Lewinella sp. 4G2: one gene and its partner. The protein of the gene in region 2 binds, or shares a complex with, the protein of the main gene of each other region. Links are inferred from orthologs where the notes say so. Each region holds a gene or a part of one and is shown on either strand. Other genes may lie near its edges.

What was found.
Region 1: the proteins of carA (region 2) and carB are in contact, whole or in part, in a solved structure (PDB 1KEE), measured with the Escherichia coli proteins. The link is inferred for Lewinella sp. 4G2 from one-to-one orthologs.

The regions. Positions count from the first base shown.
Region 1 is NZ_LVWJ02000014.1:3,989,634-4,000,089, forward strand. What follows is about bases 2,486-5,921. They hold carB (carbamoyl-phosphate synthase large subunit), read left to right. Parts: upstream 2,486-2,883; coding sequence 2,884-5,721; downstream 5,722-5,921. Other genes in these bases: A3850_RS16380 (hypothetical protein), read right to left, coding at 2,486-2,618. Also shown: A3850_RS16370 (glycosyltransferase), read left to right, coding at 1-927; ribB (3,4-dihydroxy-2-butanone-4-phosphate synthase), read left to right, coding at 899-2,074; more of A3850_RS16380, read right to left, coding at 2,091-2,485; A3850_RS16390 (DUF6503 family protein), read left to right, coding at 5,946-6,743; A3850_RS16395 (menaquinone biosynthesis family protein), read right to left, coding at 6,727-7,593; A3850_RS16400 (T9SS type A sorting domain-containing protein), read right to left, coding at 7,658-9,508; A3850_RS16405 (RluA family pseudouridine synthase), read left to right, coding at 9,803-10,456. UniProt on the Escherichia coli protein: Large subunit of the glutamine-dependent carbamoyl phosphate synthetase (CPSase).
Region 2 is NZ_LVWJ02000014.1:391,786-401,686, forward strand. What follows is about bases 3,357-6,237. They hold carA (glutamine-hydrolyzing carbamoyl-phosphate synthase small subunit), read right to left. Parts: upstream 5,416-6,237; coding sequence 4,297-5,415; downstream 3,357-4,296. Other genes in these bases: eno (phosphopyruvate hydratase), read right to left, coding at 3,357-4,185; A3850_RS03210 (App1 family protein), read right to left, coding at 5,671-6,237. Also shown: A3850_RS03190 (FG-GAP-like repeat-containing protein), read right to left, coding at 1-1,849; A3850_RS03195 (septum formation initiator family protein), read right to left, coding at 2,241-2,561; more of eno, read right to left, coding at 2,890-3,356; more of A3850_RS03210, read right to left, coding at 6,238-6,741; large-conductance mechanosensitive channel protein MscL, read left to right, coding at 6,882-7,322; A3850_RS03220 (response regulator), read left to right, coding at 7,468-9,024; A3850_RS03225 (OmpP1/FadL family transporter), read right to left, coding at 9,164-9,901. UniProt on the Escherichia coli protein: Small subunit of the glutamine-dependent carbamoyl phosphate synthetase (CPSase).

The DNA of each region.
Region 1 (10,456 bases), 3.6 Mb from region 2 along the record:
AGTAGCGACGCCACCAACGATATTCTGAGGGAATACCAGCAGCGGGAATCCCGTCTCTCCCCTACCCTCTTTACTTCCCGCCAGGGGAAGCCCGCCATCATCAACCAACTCGCCCATCAGGCGGGGCCGGAGGGCGTTTACATCATCACCGACGCCAGCGTAATGCTGCGGCCGGACACCATCACCGAGCTCGTCCAACCGATGTTGCGGGATGAGCAACTGGCCGTCGTCGATACCACCATGGTCCAGACCGGCGGCACGGCCACGGGCATCGGCGCGGCGGAAACGGAATACATCGACCGTGAAGTCCAACTCAAGCGGGCCGAGGGTATGCTGTACGGAACGATGATTGGCCCTTTCGGTGGCTGCTACGCCCTGCGCGCCGCCGCGTTTCGCCCCGTACCGGATCGGTTTTTGGTGGATGATTTCTACCTGTGCATGTCCGCCTACGAATTAGGTTACCGCGGGATTAGCAGCCCTACGGCCATTGTAGAAGAAAGCGTCGGGCAGCACATCCACGAAGAGTTCCGCCGGAAGGTGCGCATAAGTAGTGGGAACTGGCAGAACCTGATTCGCTTTCGCAGCTTGTGGTGGTTCCCCACGAAATCCAAGTTGGCCTGGAGTTTCTTCAGCCACAAGGTCCTCCGATGGTGGACGCCCTTTTTGCTCCTAATTGGCGCTTTGGCCTGGCTGGGATTAGCCCTTTGCACGGGCAACCATTGGGTGTGGTTATCGTTTACTGTACTCAGCGGTTTGGTCCTCACGGGTGCGCTTGCGGACGTATTGTTGTCCGATGCTGGCATCCACGTCAGCGCCCTTCGAAAACTGCGTTATTTTTTGGCGATGAACGTGGCCCTCCTGGTCGGCTTCTACCGCTACCTCACCGGAATCTCTACCAATGTCTGGCAACCAAGCAACCGTCACTAGCCAAGCCGAAGCCGGCCGCGCTACCTACCAACTCAACACCATCGAAGAGGCCGTCGCCGACATTCGCGCCGGCAAAGTCGTCATCGTGGTAGACGACGAGGACCGTGAAAACGAAGGCGATTTCGTCTGCGCCGCCGAGCGGGTGACGCCCGAGATCATCAACTTCATGGCCACCTACGGCCGCGGGCTCATCTGCACGCCCATCGCAGAAGAACGGGCCGACCGCCTGGGGCTGACCAAAATGGTGGAGACGAATACGGACGTCCACGAAACGGCCTTCAGCGTAACCATCGATTTAATTGGCCACGGCTGTACAACGGGCATTTCAGCCTACGACCGCGCTACCTGCATTCGCCGTATGACGGAGCATTCCGCGAAACCTTCGGACTTCACCCGCCCCGGCCACGTCTTCCCCCTCCGGGCCGTCAAGGGTGGCGTGCTACGCCGCACCGGCCACACCGAAGCCGCCGTCGATCTGGCGACGATGGCCAACCTCTACCCCGCCGGCGTGATAGTAGAGATCCTCAAGCCCGACGGCGAAATGGCACGGATGCCCTACCTCATGGATTTGGCGAAGGAGCACGACCTCAAGATCGTCAGTATCGAAGACCTCGTAGCCTACCGCCTGCAGATGGAGCGCCTGGTAGAGTGCGAATTCAGCATGGACCTTGACACTCGCTACGGCCCCTTCAAGCTCTACGCTTACCGGCAGACGACGAATAATGACGTACACCTCGCCCTCACCCACGGGGAGTGGGCAGTGGATGAACCCGTCCTGACGCGCGTCCACTCCAGTACCTCCAGCCGCGACTTGCTGCACAGCCTTCTTTCGGGCTACAGCACTGGCCTCCACGGTCCGCTCGAAAAGATCAGCGAAGCGGGCAAAGGAATTCTTCTCTTCATGCGTCCCCACCAAGACGGTAGCGAGGTTATTGCCGGGCTGCGGCTCCTTAAGTCTCGCATGCAGGACGGTCGGAAGGCCAGCATCTCCCAGCCGGCCAGTATGGACCAGCGGGACTTCGGTATTGGTGCCCAAATGCTTAGGGACCTGAAGGTGAGTAAACTGCGCATTCTCTCTAACAATCCCAAAAATCGGATTGGCCTGGAAGGTTACGGATTAGAGGTCGTCGAATTCGTGTCGATGTAGACCTGTTTGATGTGTATTACCGGTTGTTTAAGTCGGGTAGCGTCCACTTTGTATCCTTCTTTCCTTTGGGTTTACGCAGTTCGGATTGGTCTTGCACGGCGCTTTTATCGGTGGCGCGGTACTTTCGCTGCTTACCCGTTCGCTGGTCCTTCAGGATCAAGTGTTCTTCATTGACCGCGACGATATCGTAAACGATATAAAAATCACGGCCCCGCTTGTAGCGTGGATGCACGAGCCCTTCGCCCATGAAACCATCCACGGAAAGGGTAAGCGCAATCCCTTCTTTTTTCCAACGCCCGAGCAGGTGGCGGTACTTTCTGGCGGACTCCTTTACGGCGTCCTCAGCAAAATTCAAGTCGTCCGTTAAGCTGAGCAGGTAGCCGGGGTGCAGTGACCCTTTTTCCTCTTCCCACGCTGGTGTTGTTAGCAGCATTAGCGTATCCACCACCGGCGCAGCATCAACTAATAAAGCAGGCTGTTTGACCTGGGCGCTAGCGCAGGTACTCAGGCAAAGGGCAAGCAGACAAAGGGTCAAGAATCGCATGGTGAATAACTTAAAGTTGAGGGTGTGGCCCGACACTTGTGACGTAGTCCGCATTTAAGACGGCTCTGCTACTGAAAGGGAGCGCATCCCGTCTGTGTTTAAGGTCCTTTTAACTAAGGGAAGTGGCTAGGCCAGGCCTTGGGATTAGACAACGCAATCGGTGCGCTTCTACGCCCGCAAATTGATACTTTTTTGGGGTCACGACACATACAATCCGTGTGCGCCTTGATTATCTTTGCGCGAATTTACCCATACCCACTCTGCTATGCCTAAGGATCAAAGTATCAAATCAGTACTCATCATTGGCTCCGGCCCCATCATCATCGGCCAAGCTTGTGAGTTTGATTATTCCGGTAGCCAGGCAAGCCGGAGTCTGCGGGAAGAAGGCGTTGAGGTCACCATCATCAACCCCAACCCGGCCACCATCATGACGGACCCGATGACGGCGGAGAACGTATACCTCCTCCCCCTTACGCCGGAGTCCGTAGAGCAGATCCTCAAAGAGCAACCGCAGATTGATGCCGTCCTCCCCACGATGGGTGGCCAGACGGCGCTGAACCTCGCCATTGAGTGTGGCGAACTCAACCTCTGGGAGAAGTACAACATCAAACTGATTGGCGTCGACCTCGAGGCCATCGACCTGGCGGAGAATCGGGAGCTCTTCCGCCTCCACATGGAAAAGATCGGCCTCAAGTGTGCCCCGGCCATGATTGCCAACTCCTTCCTCGAAGGAATGGAAGCCGCCCAGGAAATTGGATTCCCCCTCGTGATCCGCCCCAGCTACACCCTCGGTGGATTTGGTGGCGGATTTTGTTTTAAGGAGGAGGACTACGCTGAAATGCTCCGCCGTGGTCTCGATGCTTCCCCCACCCACGAAGTACTGATCGACAAGGCCGTCCTTGGCTGGAAGGAATTCGAACTCGAACTGCTGCGGGACGCCGCCAACAACGTCGTCATCATCTGTGCGGTGGAGAACTTCGACCCGATGGGTATCCACACCGGCGATTCCATCACGGTGGCCCCCGCCATGACGCTCTCGGACAAGGCCTACCAGGATATGCGGAATCAGGCGATCCACGCCATGCGCTCGATGGGCAACTTCGCCGGCGGCTGTAATATCCAATTCAGCCAAAACCCCGAGACGGAGGAACTGATCGTAATTGAGATCAACCCCCGGGTATCTCGCTCTTCGGCGTTGGCCTCCAAGGCTACCGGTTACCCCATCGCCAAGATTGCCGCGAAATTGGCCCTCGGGTTTACGCTGGACGAACTGAAGAACCAGATCACGGGTACGACCTCAGCCTTCTTCGAGCCGACGCTCGATTACGTCATCGTAAAGATCCCCCGCTGGAACTTCAACAAGTTCCCCGGCGCCGACCACATCCTCGGCCTGCAGATGAAGTCCGTAGGAGAAGTGATGGGTATCGGGCGCAACTTCCAGGAAGCCCTCCAAAAAGCTTGCCAATCTCTCGAGAACGGCCGCGCCGGCCTCGGTTCTGACAAAAAGGAATGGATCAAGACGGACGACATCCTCCACCGCCTGGAGAACGTCAGTGAAGACCGGATCTTCCGCCTGAAGGATGCGCTCCGCCTGGGCGTCCCGCGCAAGACCATCCACAAGCTGACAAAGATCGACATGTGGTTCATCAACCAGATCAAGGAGCTGGTGGACTTGGAAAAGGAAGTCGTCAAGTACAACGTACCGGAGGACATCCCCACTACCTTCTTCCGTACCCTGAAGGAGAAAGGCTACTCAGACCAGCAATTGGCCTACCTACTACGGGTAGAAGAAGAGCAAGTCACCAAGCGCCGCTACGAGCTCGGTATCCGCCGTACCTACAAAATGGTGGACACCTGCGCGGCCGAGTTTGAGGCCAAGACGCCCTACTTCTACTCCACCTTCGATTCGGAGAACGAGAGCATCGTGACCGATAAGAAAAAGGTCATCGTTCTCGGCTCGGGGCCCAACCGTATCGGTCAGGGCATCGAGTTCGACTACTGCTGCGTCCACGGTCTGCGCGCCGTCCAGGAAAGCGGTTACGAAGCTATAATGGTCAACTGTAACCCGGAGACCGTATCCACGGACTTCGACCAGGCCGACAAGCTCTACTTCGAGCCCGTCTACTGGGAGCACATCCGTGAGATCATTGAGCTCGAAAAACCGGAAGGCATCATCGTACAGTTGGGTGGCCAGACGGCCCTCAAGTTGGCGGAAGAGTTCCACAACCGGGGTATCAAAGTATTCGGTTCCAGCTACGAAAGCCTGGACCTCGCCGAAGACCGCGGCCGCTTCTCCGACCTGCTTAAGGAACTCGACATCCCCTACCCCAACTACGGTACGGCCAAGGATGCCGACCAGGCCCTTGAGGTTGCCAATCGCGTTGGTTACCCAGTGCTCGTTCGCCCCAGCTACGTACTCGGTGGACAGGATATGCGGATCGTCATCAACGACGATGAGCTTGAGCGCCACGTACTGAGCATCTTCAAAAAAGATCCCAACATGGTCGTCCTGGTGGACCACTTCCTCGACCGCGCCAAGGAAGCGGAAGTGGATGCCATTTGTGATGGCGACGAAGTCCACATCATGGGCATTATGGAGCACATCGAACCCGCCGGTATCCACTCCGGTGATTCTTCGGCCGTACTTCCTACCTACTCTCTAAGCATCGACTCCGTCAACAAGATGCGGGAGTACACCGAGAAACTGGCCTTTGCGCTTAAGACCAAAGGACTCATCAACGTACAATTCGCCATCCGCATTGATAAGCAGACCGGCGAGGAAACGGTCTTCGTAATCGAAGCCAACCCCCGTGCTTCCCGGACGACACCATTCATCGCGAAAGCCTACAAAGTTCCTTACCTGAACATCGCCACCAAAGTGATGCTCGGTGCTAAAAAGTTGAAGGACTTCGACATCAACCCACAGCCCAGTGGATACGCCATCAAGGTGCCGGTCTTTAGCTTCAACAAGTTCCCTAACGTCGACAAGCAACTCGGCCCGGAAATGAAGTCCACCGGCGAAGCGATCCGTTTCGTGAAGGACATGACCGATCCGTTCTTTCGGGAGCTGGACCGTAACCGGAGCGTGTTCCTGACGCGCTAGGTAATGTCCTATAGTACTGATTATGCATTACTAGTCTTTGCTGTTTAACAGTAGTGCGAAAAAGTTTAAAGCCGCAGTATCCCGCATGGTTACTGCGGCTTATCTTTTGAGAGACTTGCTCAAACTACGTTCTTCTCGAGAGACATTTTTGCCTCTCCGTCACCTGCGGACGGACATGGCAGCTACGGCTAAATAATGGATTGGTTTGGACCTACCTTGCACGTATGCTAAGACTACTCAAGCAACTTTTCGGGTTCTTCTGTTTGCTGGCTACTGTATTTGCCTGCTCCGGCAAGCCCACACAACCCAGTACGATGCCTATGGCCACTCCCGCGAAAGACTTACTGAACCGCGCCCTGCAAGCCCACGGTTACGCCGGCGCGGATAAGCTCGCGTACCGTTTCACGTTCCGGGGCGTGGACTACAGTTTCAACCGTGACTTAGAAAGGAGCCTGTACACGCGCACAACTTACGTAGAGAGTGACACCATCCTGGACGTGCTGACCAACGGCCGCCTGGTACGATTCACCAATGGCGTACCGGTAAGCTTGCCGGATACGATGGCCGCCAAGTATGGCCGTTCGGTGAATTCCGTAATCTACTTCGCATCCCTCCCCGATAAGCTAACGGATGCTGCAGTCAACTTGTCTTTGGACGGAAATGCAACAATCAAGGGTAAAGAATACCAGTTGCTACGGATACACTTCGACGAGGAGAATGGGGGCGACGACCACGACGACAATTTCCTGTACTGGATCAACGACTCGACGGACCGCGTCGACTATCTGGCATACGATTACCGGGTGGATGGCGGAGGCGTTCGCTTCCGCTCGGCCTATAATCCACGAGTTATCGACGGGGTGCTATTTTCGGATTACGTGAACTACAAAGCGCCAATGGGTACCCCCTTGAATGATCTACCCCAGCTCTACGAGCGAGGGGAGCTGAAAGAACTCTCCCGGATCGAACTTGAAGAAGTTGCGGTGGTGGAGGAGGTATGGCAGGCTAGTCCTCCGAAATAGGAGCGGGCAACACGCCGCGTTCCCTACCCTGCTCCAGGAAGGCCTTTACGGCGGCGTGGCCTTCGGTGCCGAGGTCTCGGGAGAACTCATTGACGTATAGCTCGATGTGTTTGCGCCGCACTTCGGCGTCCATTTCCTGGGCGTGCTCAGCGACGTAGGCAGCGGAGGCATCCGGATTTTCGAAAGCGTAACGGACCGAACGCGCGAGCACCCGGTCGAAGGTTTCCCGTACCTCCTGAGGCAGATTTTTACGAATCACAATACCGCCGAGGGGAATCGGCAGGCCCGTTTGTTCTTCCCAGTACTCGCCCAGATCCGCGATTTTGTGGAGGCCCCTTTCGTGGTAGGTGAAACGGTTTTCGTGGATCAGCAGGCCGGCGGTAAATTCTCCACTCAGTACGCGGCCCTCAATGTCGGAGAACAACACTTCCTCTTTGTTTACCAATCCCGGATAGGCCAGCCCCAGCAGGTAGTTTGCGGTGGTGTACTTTCCTGGGATTGCGACTTTAGGGTTAGGATATTTCCACCAGTTATTTGCCGGTTCATCCCCATTACTAACCACCTGCGGCAGCGCCAATTCTTTGTTTGCCGTCACTAAAAGCGGACCGACACCACGGCCCAGCGCGCTGCCGGCGTTGAGCAAAGCATACTGATCGGTAAGGTGGCCGTAAGCGTGGTAACTGAGTTTGGTGACGTCCATCTCACCCCGAAAGGCAAGTTGATTGAGCTCTTCTACGTCACCAAGATGCACCTCAAACTCCAGGCCTTCCGTGTCGATGCGGTGGTGAACCAAGGCATCGAAAATGAAGGTATCGTTCGGGCAGGGGCTATAGGCCAGGGTCAGTTTCATGCGGCAAAAATACGGCGGATTGGGGCGCTGCCGCGGGTGCAAAGTTCAGGATCAAGTAACCGGATCAGCGCTTGATTACCCGACGGGTAAGCCGTTGCTTTCCATCGGATAACTCCAGGAAGTAGGCGCCCGCGGGAAGGTGAGCCATGGGGATATCAACGGTTCCGTTGGCTTGGCCGATAGGAATCCGCCGCTGCAAAACCGATTGGCCGACGGAGTTGAATATCCGGTAAGACACTTCAGTACCTTCCACCGCGAGGTAGCTGACGCGCAGGTCAGTGGTGACCGGGTTGGGTTGTACGGACTGCAGGAAAAGATCGGTCTGCTTCCGCTCCAATTGCAGGGTGTTGGATACGGACTCCGTTCCGTCAAAATCAATACTTCGGATACGGTAGATGCTGCTGGGGAGCGGCGACTCGTCCACGGCTTGGTAGGTAATGGCTCGATCGGATTCGCCCGCCGCTTCAAGCGTTACCAGGCTCTTCCACGAATTGTCCTGAGGGTTGGCTCGTTCGAGCACGTGAAACTCGGTATTGGCTTCGGAGGCGGTCGTCCATTCCAGCAGGTTGTTTTTGGTCCGGCTTTCTCCGGTAAAATCGGCAAATTCGACGGGAAGGCTGGCGGCGGACTGGCTTAAGCAAAGATCAAAAGTAGTCGTGGCGCCGCCCGCGCTGCTCCAGGTGTTGATACGGACGTAGTAGCGTTGCCCCACGTTAAGGCCTGCCAGGGTACTATTATCGGGGTTATCCGTACAGGCGAGTTGCGTAAGGTTGTTGCAGGTGCCGGTGTAAACGCTGTGGACGATATCCCGGATGTTACCCCGCACCCGGAGGATGGAAATATCCACGGCGGAGGAGGTAGCAAGAAAGGAGTACCAAACGTCGTTGTTCTCCGTACCGGTGCAACGCGCGTTATTCCCCGATGAAGTAGCACCTTCGAGGCTTCCCCGAACGGTATTATCGCACCCGGGGTTATTGCCCATGAAAACGTTGACCGCATCAATGCAATCATCGTTGATCGGTGGCGGCACGATGCGGCGGGCGCAGAGCCGGAAGTTCGTCCGGAGCGATGGAGAGGCCGTGTGGATTTGAACGAGATAGGTTTGCCCGGCAACTAAATCAACGCGGGAACTGGTTGTAGCCAGGCAGTTTCCAATACGCGTTAAATTTCCACCACACACGCCGCTGTAAACGTGGACGTACGTTTGTTGCTCAAAATTACTCAGCTCAAATAGGTAAGGGTCGGTCGTTGGGGCTACGAAGCGGAACCAGACGTCATCGTCGTTGGCGGTACTGCAAACGTTGGTTTCGGGGCCGCGGGTGGCGCCGAAAGTGGTGGCATTGAATCCTGCGGTACAGGTACTGTTCTCCGAAAGGAGTAAGGGGAAAGCCGCGCCGCAATCGTCATTGTCCGGTGGTGGCGAGGGCAATTGAACGCAGACGTTAAAAGTTGTCGCCGCGGGCAGATTTTCAAAAGTGAACACCCGGATGTAGTATGCGGCCCCTACGGTGAGATTGAAGAGCGTACTCGTGTTAGGGTCCGAACAGCTGATGCGCGTAAGGTTATCGCACGTACCCGAATACACCTCGTGGACGAAATCGCTATCCCCACCAAGGATATTGGTAAGCCGGATGGTCGTGCCCGTAGCGCCGGCAGTGAAACGGAACCAAACGTCATTATTAGCCGTACCCAAACAGGCCACCGGCCCAGGAGAAGCAGTTGCAGCATTCAATGTTCCCGCACCTACGGAGGTGCACGTCTGGGGCGCATTGACCAAGATGAGAGTGGCTGATCCGCATTCGTCGTTGCCGGGCATCAAAGCACGATCGAGCTCAGTGGCGGAAAGCGTACAAAATCCGGCGATTAGCAAAACCAGCAGGCTAAGGAAGCGGCTGAGTTTAAGTGAGTGAGTCATTATCTAATTTGTTTGTCAAGTGTCTAAAGCGGAAAACCGGAAAGGGCACCAAGGCGGTGCAAATGCTAAGGCTATAATCTATTTGTAAGGTCAAGGTTCTTCGGAGTAGATGCAAATGATAATTTTAACTATGTTCCAATTTTCCATACAGTTTGTTATGGTGAGACAGTATCCGTAAAATAATGTTTAGTGTATTCTGAGCACACGGTAGGTCTCGCAAAATCCAAATTCTGGTCGCCTTGTAAGCCTTTGCTTTAAGCTACCTTTGCCTCCGAATCTAATTCAACCGACCGTATGCAGTTGCAGGTACTTTTTGAGGACAATCACCTGATCGCCGTGAATAAGCCCGCGGGCATTCTCAGCCAGAGCGATAAAACGGGTGATACCACAGTCATGGACTGGGTGAAGGCCTACATCAAGCACCGCTACGACAAGCCGGGCGCCGTTTTCCTGGGTGCTATCCACCGTCTGGATCGGCCGGTTTCCGGAGTCATCCTTTTTGGCCGGACGAGCAAGGGGCTAAAGCGCATGAACGAACTCTTTCGGGAGCGTAAAGTCCAGAAAACCTACTGGGCCATCGTGAACGAACAGCCCAAGCCGATAGAAGGAAGCCTGACCGGATACATCTTTAAGGATACGGACAAGAACCGCAGCAAAATGCTTCCGAAAGCAGACTCCAACCGCCACCAAGGAGCCAAAAGAGCGCACCTGGACTACCGGCTGCTGGGTCGGGTTGGTTCAAACATCCTGCTGGAAGTCAAACCAGAGACGGGCCGGCCGCACCAGATTCGTGTCCAATTGGCTTCCCAACTGAAAACACCCATTCACGGTGATCTGAAGTATGGCTCGGCCCACCGCAATGAGGACGGTAATATCAACCTACACAGTCGCAAGCTCTCCTTCACCCACCCGGTGACCGGAGAGGACGTCTCCATTACGGCCCCCGTG
Region 2 (9,901 bases):
GAAAAATAGAGGAGCCAAAATCGGTGCCGGCGGTAGCCTCGTTGGTGCTTATCAGTGATGCAACGCCAGTAATATTCTTGAAAAGGCGAAAGAATCCTCTACTATTCCCCGAAACTAGGTCTTGATCCCCGTCCCCGTCAATGTCGACGAATGTGGGCGTGGAGTTACTGCCGACATCAAAACCATCCAGAGGGTTAGGGTTAGCCTCGGTGAAAACGTTCATCCCATCATTATAGAAGATCTTAAAGGAGCCGTCACGCGCGCCTGAGACTAAGTCTTGGTCCCCGTCTCCGTCGATATCGACAAAGGTCGGTTTGGATCTATTGCCGACGTCAAAGCTATCAAAAGGGTTAGAAACAGCCGCGGAAAAACCATTCGTACCGCCGTTTGTAAACACTACAAATGTACCGTACGCATTTCCGGAGACGAGGTCCAGGTCACCATCTCCGTCAACATCGACAAAGGCGGGGGCGGAGTTTTCTCCACCGCGGAGACCATCCAGAGGATTGGGGTCTGCCTTGACAAATGTGTTTGATCCGTCGTTCAAAAAAACATCAAACCTACCATCGTAGCCGCCCGAGACCAGGTCCTGGTCCATGTCCCCATCAATATCCACGAAAGTGGGGGTAGTGTACAGGTCGGTCCTTAAGCCCCCTAGAAGATAGAGGTTAGGTCCGTTGAAAGCGCCCGATGCATCTTGACTGAAAACGATGAGCTCGCCGTATTCATTTCCTGAGACGAGATCCTCGTCCCCGTCTCCATCTAGATCGAAGAAAGTCGGCGAGGAATTACTTTGTGCGAACAAGTCAGCCAATGGATCATCGATGACCTCAGTGAAGTTGTTCGATCCGTCGTTGCTGAAGACGAGAAAAATACCGGCATAGTTTCCTGACACTAAATCCTGATCCCCGTCTCCATCAATATCAGCAAAAGTAGGTGTGGCATAGCCATCGGTATTAAACCCGTCAAGGGGATTCAAACTGGCCTCGGAGAAGATATTATTTCCGTCATTGAGAAACACGAGAAATTCGCCATTGAGGTTCCCCGAAATGAGATCTTCGTGCTCATCCCCATCTATATCAAAAAAGGTAGGATGGGCTAAACTGCCAACATCAAAGCTAGAAAAAGGATTGGTGGGCGCCGTGATGAAGGTGCCCGTACCATCTTTAATAAACAAACTGAAGTTGCCATTTCCCTCTCCTACAACCAGGTCTTCGTCTCCGTCGTCGTCGATGTCGACAAAGCTGGGTGCCGATCGATTATTAACGGATACGCCGGGCAATGGGCTGCCAGCGGAAAAGGCTCCGTTCCCATCGTTGCTAAATACGATGACTTCTCCAGATGATGCCCCCGATATTAGGTCTTCGTCGCCGTCCCCATCAATATCGGCAAAGCTTGGGTTAGCATAATTACCGACGTCAAAGCCACCAAACGGATTGTCATTAGCCTCGATGAAATTACCTGACCCATCGTTGGTGAAGAGAATAAAGTTGCCGTCGAAGTTTCCCGCGACGAGGTCCTGATCCCCGTCCCCGTCGATATCGACGTAGGCGGGACTGGAGTAATAGCCAACATCATTCGGCACCTCGATAAAGGTTGGCACCTGCTGCGCCTGAACCGGGTTGGCCGCTAGCAGCGTGAGAATAAATGCTGCCGACCCCCCTACGGCTCGCACATTCGTGCCCATCCGTTCCAGCGCAGTAACGTAGCGTTGCAATCGGGCGCGGACGCGGGTGCTGTATTTAGTGGAGGGCGCGCTGCGCAACCGGCGCTCGATGCGCGTAGCTAATTTGTTGAATTTCCGCAGCAGATCGCGCTTGCGGGGGGAATGAGTGTTTTGAGTACTCATAACATCAAAGGTAGTATGTTAACAGTGTGATATGCGTGACAAAAGTAGTAAGACTACTCCAATTATCGAAGTGGAGCGTTTACACTTTCTGTGCTTCAACATGAATGATCACTTTCGGATCACCCTCCTAGATTCCTAACATCTATAGTCCCGTCACCAAATCCAGGCGTCTTTGTTTGGCGGAAAAGTTACTTGAGGTCACTTCCAAGGGTCATATAGCTCGCCAGGATCGGTTTCGTAATGGCTACTCCAAACGATTAGTTGATCGCTGATGAACTTGGTGGACCAAGTGTTGACGTGTTGCCGTAACTATGGTACTACGGGCGCAGTCAGAAAAAATCAGGCAAAACTTGACCCTGATCACAAGAATGGGCAGCCTCAGTTCCGCTACCTACTCCTCCTCCACAATAATGAACACGTCCTCATCATCCTTCTGCATGTAGTAACTCTCGCGGGCGAAGCGTTCGCGGTTACTTTCCATGTCCAGCTTTTCGGCTTCGGCGGCGTCGATCTTGGCGTCGTATCCAGCCAGTTCTTCCTCCAGGCGGTCAACGGTGCTACTGAGTTGGAGTTGGGTGAGGACGTCGTGGCGATCCATAAAGACCATCCAGATGGTGAAGAGGACGAGCGTAACGAAGTAGCGGTTGCGCACGTAGGGTGGCAGCTTGTTGATGAGGGTCGTTACGGGGTCGGTCTTTTTCTTCGTAGCCATGAGGGTGGCCAAGATAGGATGGTTCCCGGTACTTTTTGGGATTCGGTACGGACTTTATGTGGATCGGGCCCTCCTACCCTAGTCCATCAACCCCAATTATGGGTAGTTGTCCTCCATAATCCGGCTCCTACCTAAGTTTACTTACCCACCTCCCCGGCACCTGCGGCAGCGCCCAAAATGGCTTGAGTAAGGTTGTAATTGGCTAGGGCTTTAGTAATGAACACCGCCAACCTTATGGACAGCGCACTAAAAAAGGGCACTCCCCCATAACGGAGAAGTGCCCTATTCATTTAGAATTTAAGGCAGAGTTGCCCAGCAAACAGCTAGTTTACTTACCCAACTTCTTCAGCAAATCGCGGCCGGGGAAGTAGGCCGTGCTACCGAGCTCCTCCTCGATGCGGAGCAACTGGTTGTACTTGGCGATTCTGTCGGAACGGCTGGCGGAACCAGTCTTGATCTGGCCACAGTTGAGGGCCACGGCGAGGTCGGCGATGGTAACATCTTCCGTTTCACCGGAGCGGTGGCTCATTACGCTGGTGTAGCCGGCGCGGTGGGCCATGTTGACGGTGTTGATCGTTTCGGTAAGGCTACCGATCTGGTTAACCTTGACGAGGATGGAGTTGGCGCTGCCTTCGGCGATGCCGCGACTGAGCCGCTCGGTGTTGGTAACGAACAGGTCGTCCCCCACCAACTGGCAACGGTCGCCGAAGCTTTGGTTGAGGGCGGCCCAACCTTTCCAGTCGTCCTCGTCGAGGCCGTCTTCAATGGAGAAGATCGGGTACTTGTCCACCCACTGCTTCCAGTAGTCAACCATGGCGGCAGATTCGATCTTGCGGCCGTCGGACTTGTGGAAGTGGTAAACACCCTCCTTGCTGTCGAAGAACTCGGAAGCAGCGGCATCCATGGCGATCATCATATCGTCGCCGGGCTTGTAGCCGGCCTTTTCGATGGATTCGAGGACGATCTCGATGGCCTCGTCGTTGCTCTTGATGTTGGGGGCAAAACCGCCTTCGTCACCGACGTTGGTGGAGTAGCCTTTGGACTTCAGCACGCTCTTCAGGTGGTGGAAGGTCTCCGTGCCCATGCGCAGGGCCTCGCTGAACGTATCGGCTCCGAGGGGCACGATCATGAATTCCTGGAAGTCGATGCTGTTATCCGCGTGGCTACCGCCGTTGAGGATGTTCATCATCGGCACGGGCATCGTGTGGGCGTTCACGCCACCGACGTAACGGTAGAGGGGCAGATTCTGCTCCAAGGCCGCAGCTTTCGCACAGGCGAGGGAAACACCGAGGATGGCGTTGGCACCGAGCTTGCTCTTGTTGGGCGTGCCGTCGAGCTCGAGCATGGTCTCGTCGATGTACCGCTGGTCGGTCACGTCGACGCCGATGAGTTCTTCGCCGATCTTTTCTTCGACGTTGGCGACGGCCTTGAGGACGCCCTTGCCCAGGTAGACATCCTTGTCACCGTCACGGAGTTCCACTGCTTCGTACTTGCCGGTGGAGGCGCCGGAAGGAACGGCTGCGCGGCCGACAATGCCTTCGCCGGTAATTACTTCTACCTCAACGGTAGGGTTGCCACGGGAATCAAGGATTTGCCGGGCGCGGATGTCTAAGATTGAGCTCATGTATTTAGATATTTTGGGTTTTTAGTATCGAGTTGCGATTATCAAGTTGCGAGTTGCGAGATTCGAGTAGCACTCGCTACTTGCAACTCGACACTTACAACTTGCAACTCGCTACTTTTTACTCATTTTGATGGAGTCGACGAACTGGTCAAACAGGTAAGCGGCGTCGTGCGGGCCGGGGCTTGCTTCCGGGTGGTACTGTACGGAGAAGGCGGGCTTGCCGACGATGCGGATGCCTTCGATCGTGTCGTCGTTCAGGTTGCGGTGGGTCACTTCCACTACGTCGAGGTTGGCCTCGATGGCTTCGGGGCTTACGCCGAAACCGTGGTTCTGGCTGGTGATCTCGGATTTACCCGTGATCAGGTTCTTAACGGGGTGGTTGATCCCCCGGTGCCCGTGGTGCATCTTGTAGGTGGGGATATCCACGGCGCGGGCCAGGATCTGGTGGCCGAGGCAGATGCCGAACATCGGCTTCTCCTCTTCCAGCATCGCTTTGGCGGTATCGACGGCGTAATCCATCGCGCCGGGGTCGCCGGGGCCATTGGAGATGAAGAGGCCGTCGGGGTTGAAGGCGCGGATGGCTTCCATGCCGGATTTGGCGGGGAATACCTTCACGAAGCAATCCCGCTTGGTGAAGTTGCGCAATATGTTCTGCTTGGTGCCCAGGTCCAGCACGGCCACGCGGTACTTCGCCGTCGCCTCGTCACCGAGGGTGTAGGCTTCCTTGGTCGTCACCTTGCTAGCCAGCTCCAGGCCGTCCATATCGGGGGCCGCGGCGAGCTGCTTTTTCAGTGCGTCCAGGTCGAATTTACCGTCCGTGCTTTCGCTGGAGATGATGCCGTTCATGGCGCCCTTCGTGCGGATGTGGCGTACGATGGCGCGGGTATCCACGTCGCTGATGCCCACGAGGCCTTCCTTTTCTAGGTAGTCCTGGATGGAAGCATCCGCGAGGTTGCGGCTGTAGGGCACCGTGAAGTTCTTCACGATCAGGCCGGCAATCTTCACGGAGTCAGATTCCGTATCCGCGTCCGCCGTCCCGTAATTCCCGATGTGGGCGTTCGTCGCTACGAGCAACTGGCCGTAGTAGCTGGGGTCGGTAAATACCTCCTGGTAGCCGGTCATCCCGGTGTTAAAACAGATCTCACCAACGGTGGTGCCAATCTTTCCGGCGGCCTTCCCCTCGAAGGTCGTGCCGTCAGCCAGTAGTAGGATTGCGGGTTGTTGTTCCATGTGCGAATGTATGGGTACGGAATTCGCGCAAAGATATGGAAACGCAGGTTAGCGATTAAGCGTGGGGCTGGCAATGTTTATTCGCCGATTTACAGCGTAAAGCAACGAGCTAGCGTACCCGATCTCACTAAGCAGAACTGATTTTGGGCGCTGACGCAGGTGCGGGGTGATGGGGGAGTAACGAGAAACGAGTAACGAGTAGCGAGTTGCGACTCCTTACTCACTACTTGCAACTTGCAACTCGCTACTCGCAACTCAAACCACCCAGCCACGTTCCCGAGCGTGAGTGAGCGCGTCCGCGTAGTCGCCGACGAGTTGCACTTCGATGTCGGTTGTGTTTTCGATGAGGGCTTCGATGCGTTTGGCCCGCCGTTCACTCTGGACGTCCCGGATGTAAATGCATAGGATGCGGCCGGGGTTGTTGCGGGCGGCCTCGAGGTAGATGTCCGTATCGTGTTCGCCGGAGTCACCTACCAAGATGAAGTTGAGGTGGGGATAGGTATCGAGCACCCGCTTCACCATATCGGCCTTGTGGGTCTTGTAGCTGAAGGTCTTGTCCTCACTGGGCAGACCAAAATCACGCAGCAGGACGGGCCCGCGGGGGAAGTGGTTGATGCTGAGAAAGTCCACCAGCAAATCGTACAAGTTCCAGGGGGAATTGGAGACGTAGAAGAAGGGGTTGAAACCCTTTTCGTCCGGCCCGAGCTTGAGGGCATTGTAGAAATCGGATACGCCGGCAAAGGCAAGGCGATTCCCCGCGTTCTTCAGGATGGTGTGGATCATCGTTTTGATCTTGAACCTGCTGGTCACATCCGTCTTGAGGATCGTATCGTCGATATCGCTGATGATTCCAAACTCCGCTTCGGTGGGCACGACGACGGCCGAATGGGAGACAATGTTGAGGTCCGCCTCGTCGGGAATACTGACGACGGTGATCTCCGCCTCCTGCCACAGCCCGTCGTCAGACCGGACCGTTTTGTCCTCGGGGCAGTGGTGTTCAACGTGGAAGTAGCCTTCGTCATTGGTCGTCCGCTCAAAAGTGTAGTCACCCCAGGTGATCTTGACCTTGGCGCCGGGAATCTCCCGGGAGTTAAAGCGGCGGAAGTTGTTGGAGATGTTGTCCCACAGCTTATCGCGCTCGTCGCGGCGGATACCCCGGTCCCGCAGCACCCGGCCGGTGATGAAGAGGTAATCCTCCCGGCCAAAACCGATGTAGTTGGCGACGGTGACGGGTTTGTCGTTCCCCCAGTTGAGGCGGTCGACGAGGTCGTCCCATTCCCGGTGAGCGAATTTACCGATGGATTTTAGTGCGGATGATATGGCCATATCCACCCAACGCAGAGTGGGCGGTCAAATGTTCTGGGGGCAACGAAAGCGAATCGGTGCGGACCGTCCACATTTTTTTGGCGTAGCCAACTAACATTGGCTAAGGCAAAGGGGTACTATCGGCAATCAATTTTCCAGCTATGAGTGGTTTCTTCCAAGAATTCAAAAAGTTTGCCGTCAAGGGCAACATGATCGACTTGGCGGTTGGCATCATCATCGGTGCCGCGTTTAATAAGATCGTTGACGTACTCGTCAAGCAAATCATCATGCCTCCCCTCGGCTGGCTGACGGCCGGGGTAGACTTGGCGGATCTGAAATGGGTCATCGACCCGCCTAAACTGGACGAAGCCGGTGCCGTCGTTTCCCCGGGAGTAGTGATTGGCTACGGCATGTTCATCGAAGCAATGATGGATTTCTTCATAGTTGCCCTGACGCTGTTCGTCGTGATTCGTTTCATTAACCGGCTTAAGGATAAGGCGGAGGACGATAAGAACCAGACCGTTCCTACCCCAAAGGACATCCAGTTGCTCTCCGAGATCCGCGACGAAATGAAGTTGATGAACGGGAAGTCAGCTGCGTAAGGTTACTCGCGGGTGCAGCCGGGATTTTCTAAAGAGACTTGTGGTGCAAAAGACTAACCGCCTAGCCCGGCTCGTTCCAACCATCCCCGCTAAAAACTTGTCCTGATAACCGGACTACTTGACTACACATAACCCCACCAACTGAATGGACGCCATTAAAATTCTCTGGGCCGACGACGAGATCGACCTGCTCAAACCCCAACTCCTCTTCCTCAAAAAGAAAGGCTACGAAGTCACTACCGTCACCAACGGCCACGACGCCCTGGAAGAACTGGAGGGGGACGTAGAATTTGACGTCGTATTCCTCGATGAGTCCATGCCCGGTCTCACCGGTCTGGAAACCCTAAGCCGGATCCGCAATACGAATACCTCCATCCCCGTGGTGATGATCACCAAGAATGAGGCCGAGGACGTGATGGAAGAAGCCATCGGCAGCCAGATTGCCGGCTACCTGCTCAAGCCCGTCAACCCCATGCAGATCCTGCTGACGCTGAAGCGGATCATCGACGAGAAACGCCTCGTCCGCGAAAAAACCAACACGGAATACCAGCAGGACTTCCGCCAACTCCTCATGGAGATCAACAGCGGCCTCAACAAGGAGGAGTGGGTCGATATGTACAAGAAGATCATCAACTGGGAACTGAAGCTGGACGACAGCCAGAGCGAACAGATGGGCGAGATCCTGGCCGTCCAGAAAAAGGAAGCCAACGCAGAATTCTGCAAGTTCATCGAACGCAACTACCTCGACTGGGTGAAGGGGGAGGACGCCCCCACCATGTCCCACAACCTGATGCGTAAAAAGGTGCTACCCCATCTCAGCAAGGACGTCCCTACCGTAATGGTGCTGCTCGACAACATGCGCTTCGACCAGTGGAAGGTCATCGAGCCCTACCTGAGCGAACTCTTCCGCGTGGAGGAAGAGGACTACTTCTACAGCATCCTCCCCACGGCGACGCAGTACTCCCGCAACGCCATTTTCGCGGGGATGATGCCCTCCGACATCGCTAAACACTACAAACAGTGGTGGAAGAACGACGCGGACGAAGGTGGCAAGAACATGCACGAAGCCGACCTCCTCGGCAAGCAAATGGAGCGCCTGATGAAGCGCAAGGAGATCAAGTGGGATTACACCAAGGTCACCCGTACCAACTTCGCCCGCCAGATGCAGGACCGGGCCTTGGACTTCCTCAACAATGACTTCTCCGTCATCGTATACAACTTCATCGACATGCTCAGCCACGCGCGCACGGAGATGGAAGTCCTTAAGGAGTTGGCCGGCGACGAAAAGGCCTACCGCAGCCTCACCCGCAGCTGGTTCGAGAATTCCCCCCTCTGGGCCACCCTCCGCAAACTGGCCGAGCGCGACGTGCAGTTGATCGTGACGACCGACCACGGCACCATCCGCGTCAACACCCCCAGCCGGGTGGTGGGGGACCGGGATACCAGTACCAATCTCCGTTACAAATTAGGCCGCAACCTCAACTACGAGGAACGGGACGTACTTGAGGTGCGGGATCCCCAAAAAGCCCTCCTCCCCCGCCCCAACCTGAGCTCCTCGTTCATCTTTGCGAAGGAGGATAAATTCTTCCTCTACCCCAACAACTACAACTACTACAACAATTACTACCGCGATACCTTCCAGCACGGCGGCATCTCGCTGGAGGAGGTGATCTGTCCGGTCATTCGTTTGCGGTCGCGCTAGTAACTGACGGGCCAGTATCGGCGCAAAACTGGATACTGAGGTAATGATACTTCTACGAAAAGTGGGTACGCTCCTCCCGGAACGTACCCACTTTGCATTTCTGGAAAAGACGTGATCGCTAACAATTCAAGTCAATTTCCTAGAAACCCCGGTAGCCCACGGTCAGTACTCCGGTGATGCGGGTTCTTTCCGTGTCCACTACGTTGGGATCCACGAAGAAAGTACGGTAGGGTGCGTAAGCGTTGTTCCTCCCCGCGTAGCGAGCGGCTACGTCCACAAAGAAACGACCAGCGTTGTAGCCTAGGCCCGTGGAGTAGGTAATGATTGATTCATCCTGATCGAAGCGTGGCTCCAGCGAGGGCAAGGTTTGGTATCCAACGCCAAAGCGTAGTTGCAGCGGGTTGAGGTTGATCTCCCCACCGGCACGAACGTTGAAGGTGGATCCCAACGTAGCGTCGATATCGGCATTGGCGGCCTCATCCACCAGCGTGAAGTCGAGTTCGCTGAAGGCGTTACCGGCGTAATTCACGTAGTCCGCATCGATAGAAAGGAAGCCGCTAGTACCGATAATGTAGCCCGCGCCGGCCGAGAACCGCCAGGGCGTCCGCAGATTGACGATTACTGGTTGACCGTTGGCTCGCGCGTTACCGCCGAGGGCTTCATCACGGAAAGTGTAGTTGTAAGTCAATTCCGTCTGGTAAGTCTCGTCAATCGTCATGAAGGTGGGCGACTGAATGGACAAGCTGATTCGAGCGGCGGGGGTGGGCAAGTAAATGGCCCCCAGTTTAAAATTGGCGCCGGAGCCCTGTTGCGTCAGCACTTCGTCGAAGGAAGCGTCCTCAAAGCGGGTGACCTCATCGCGGCCATCCACCTCGTC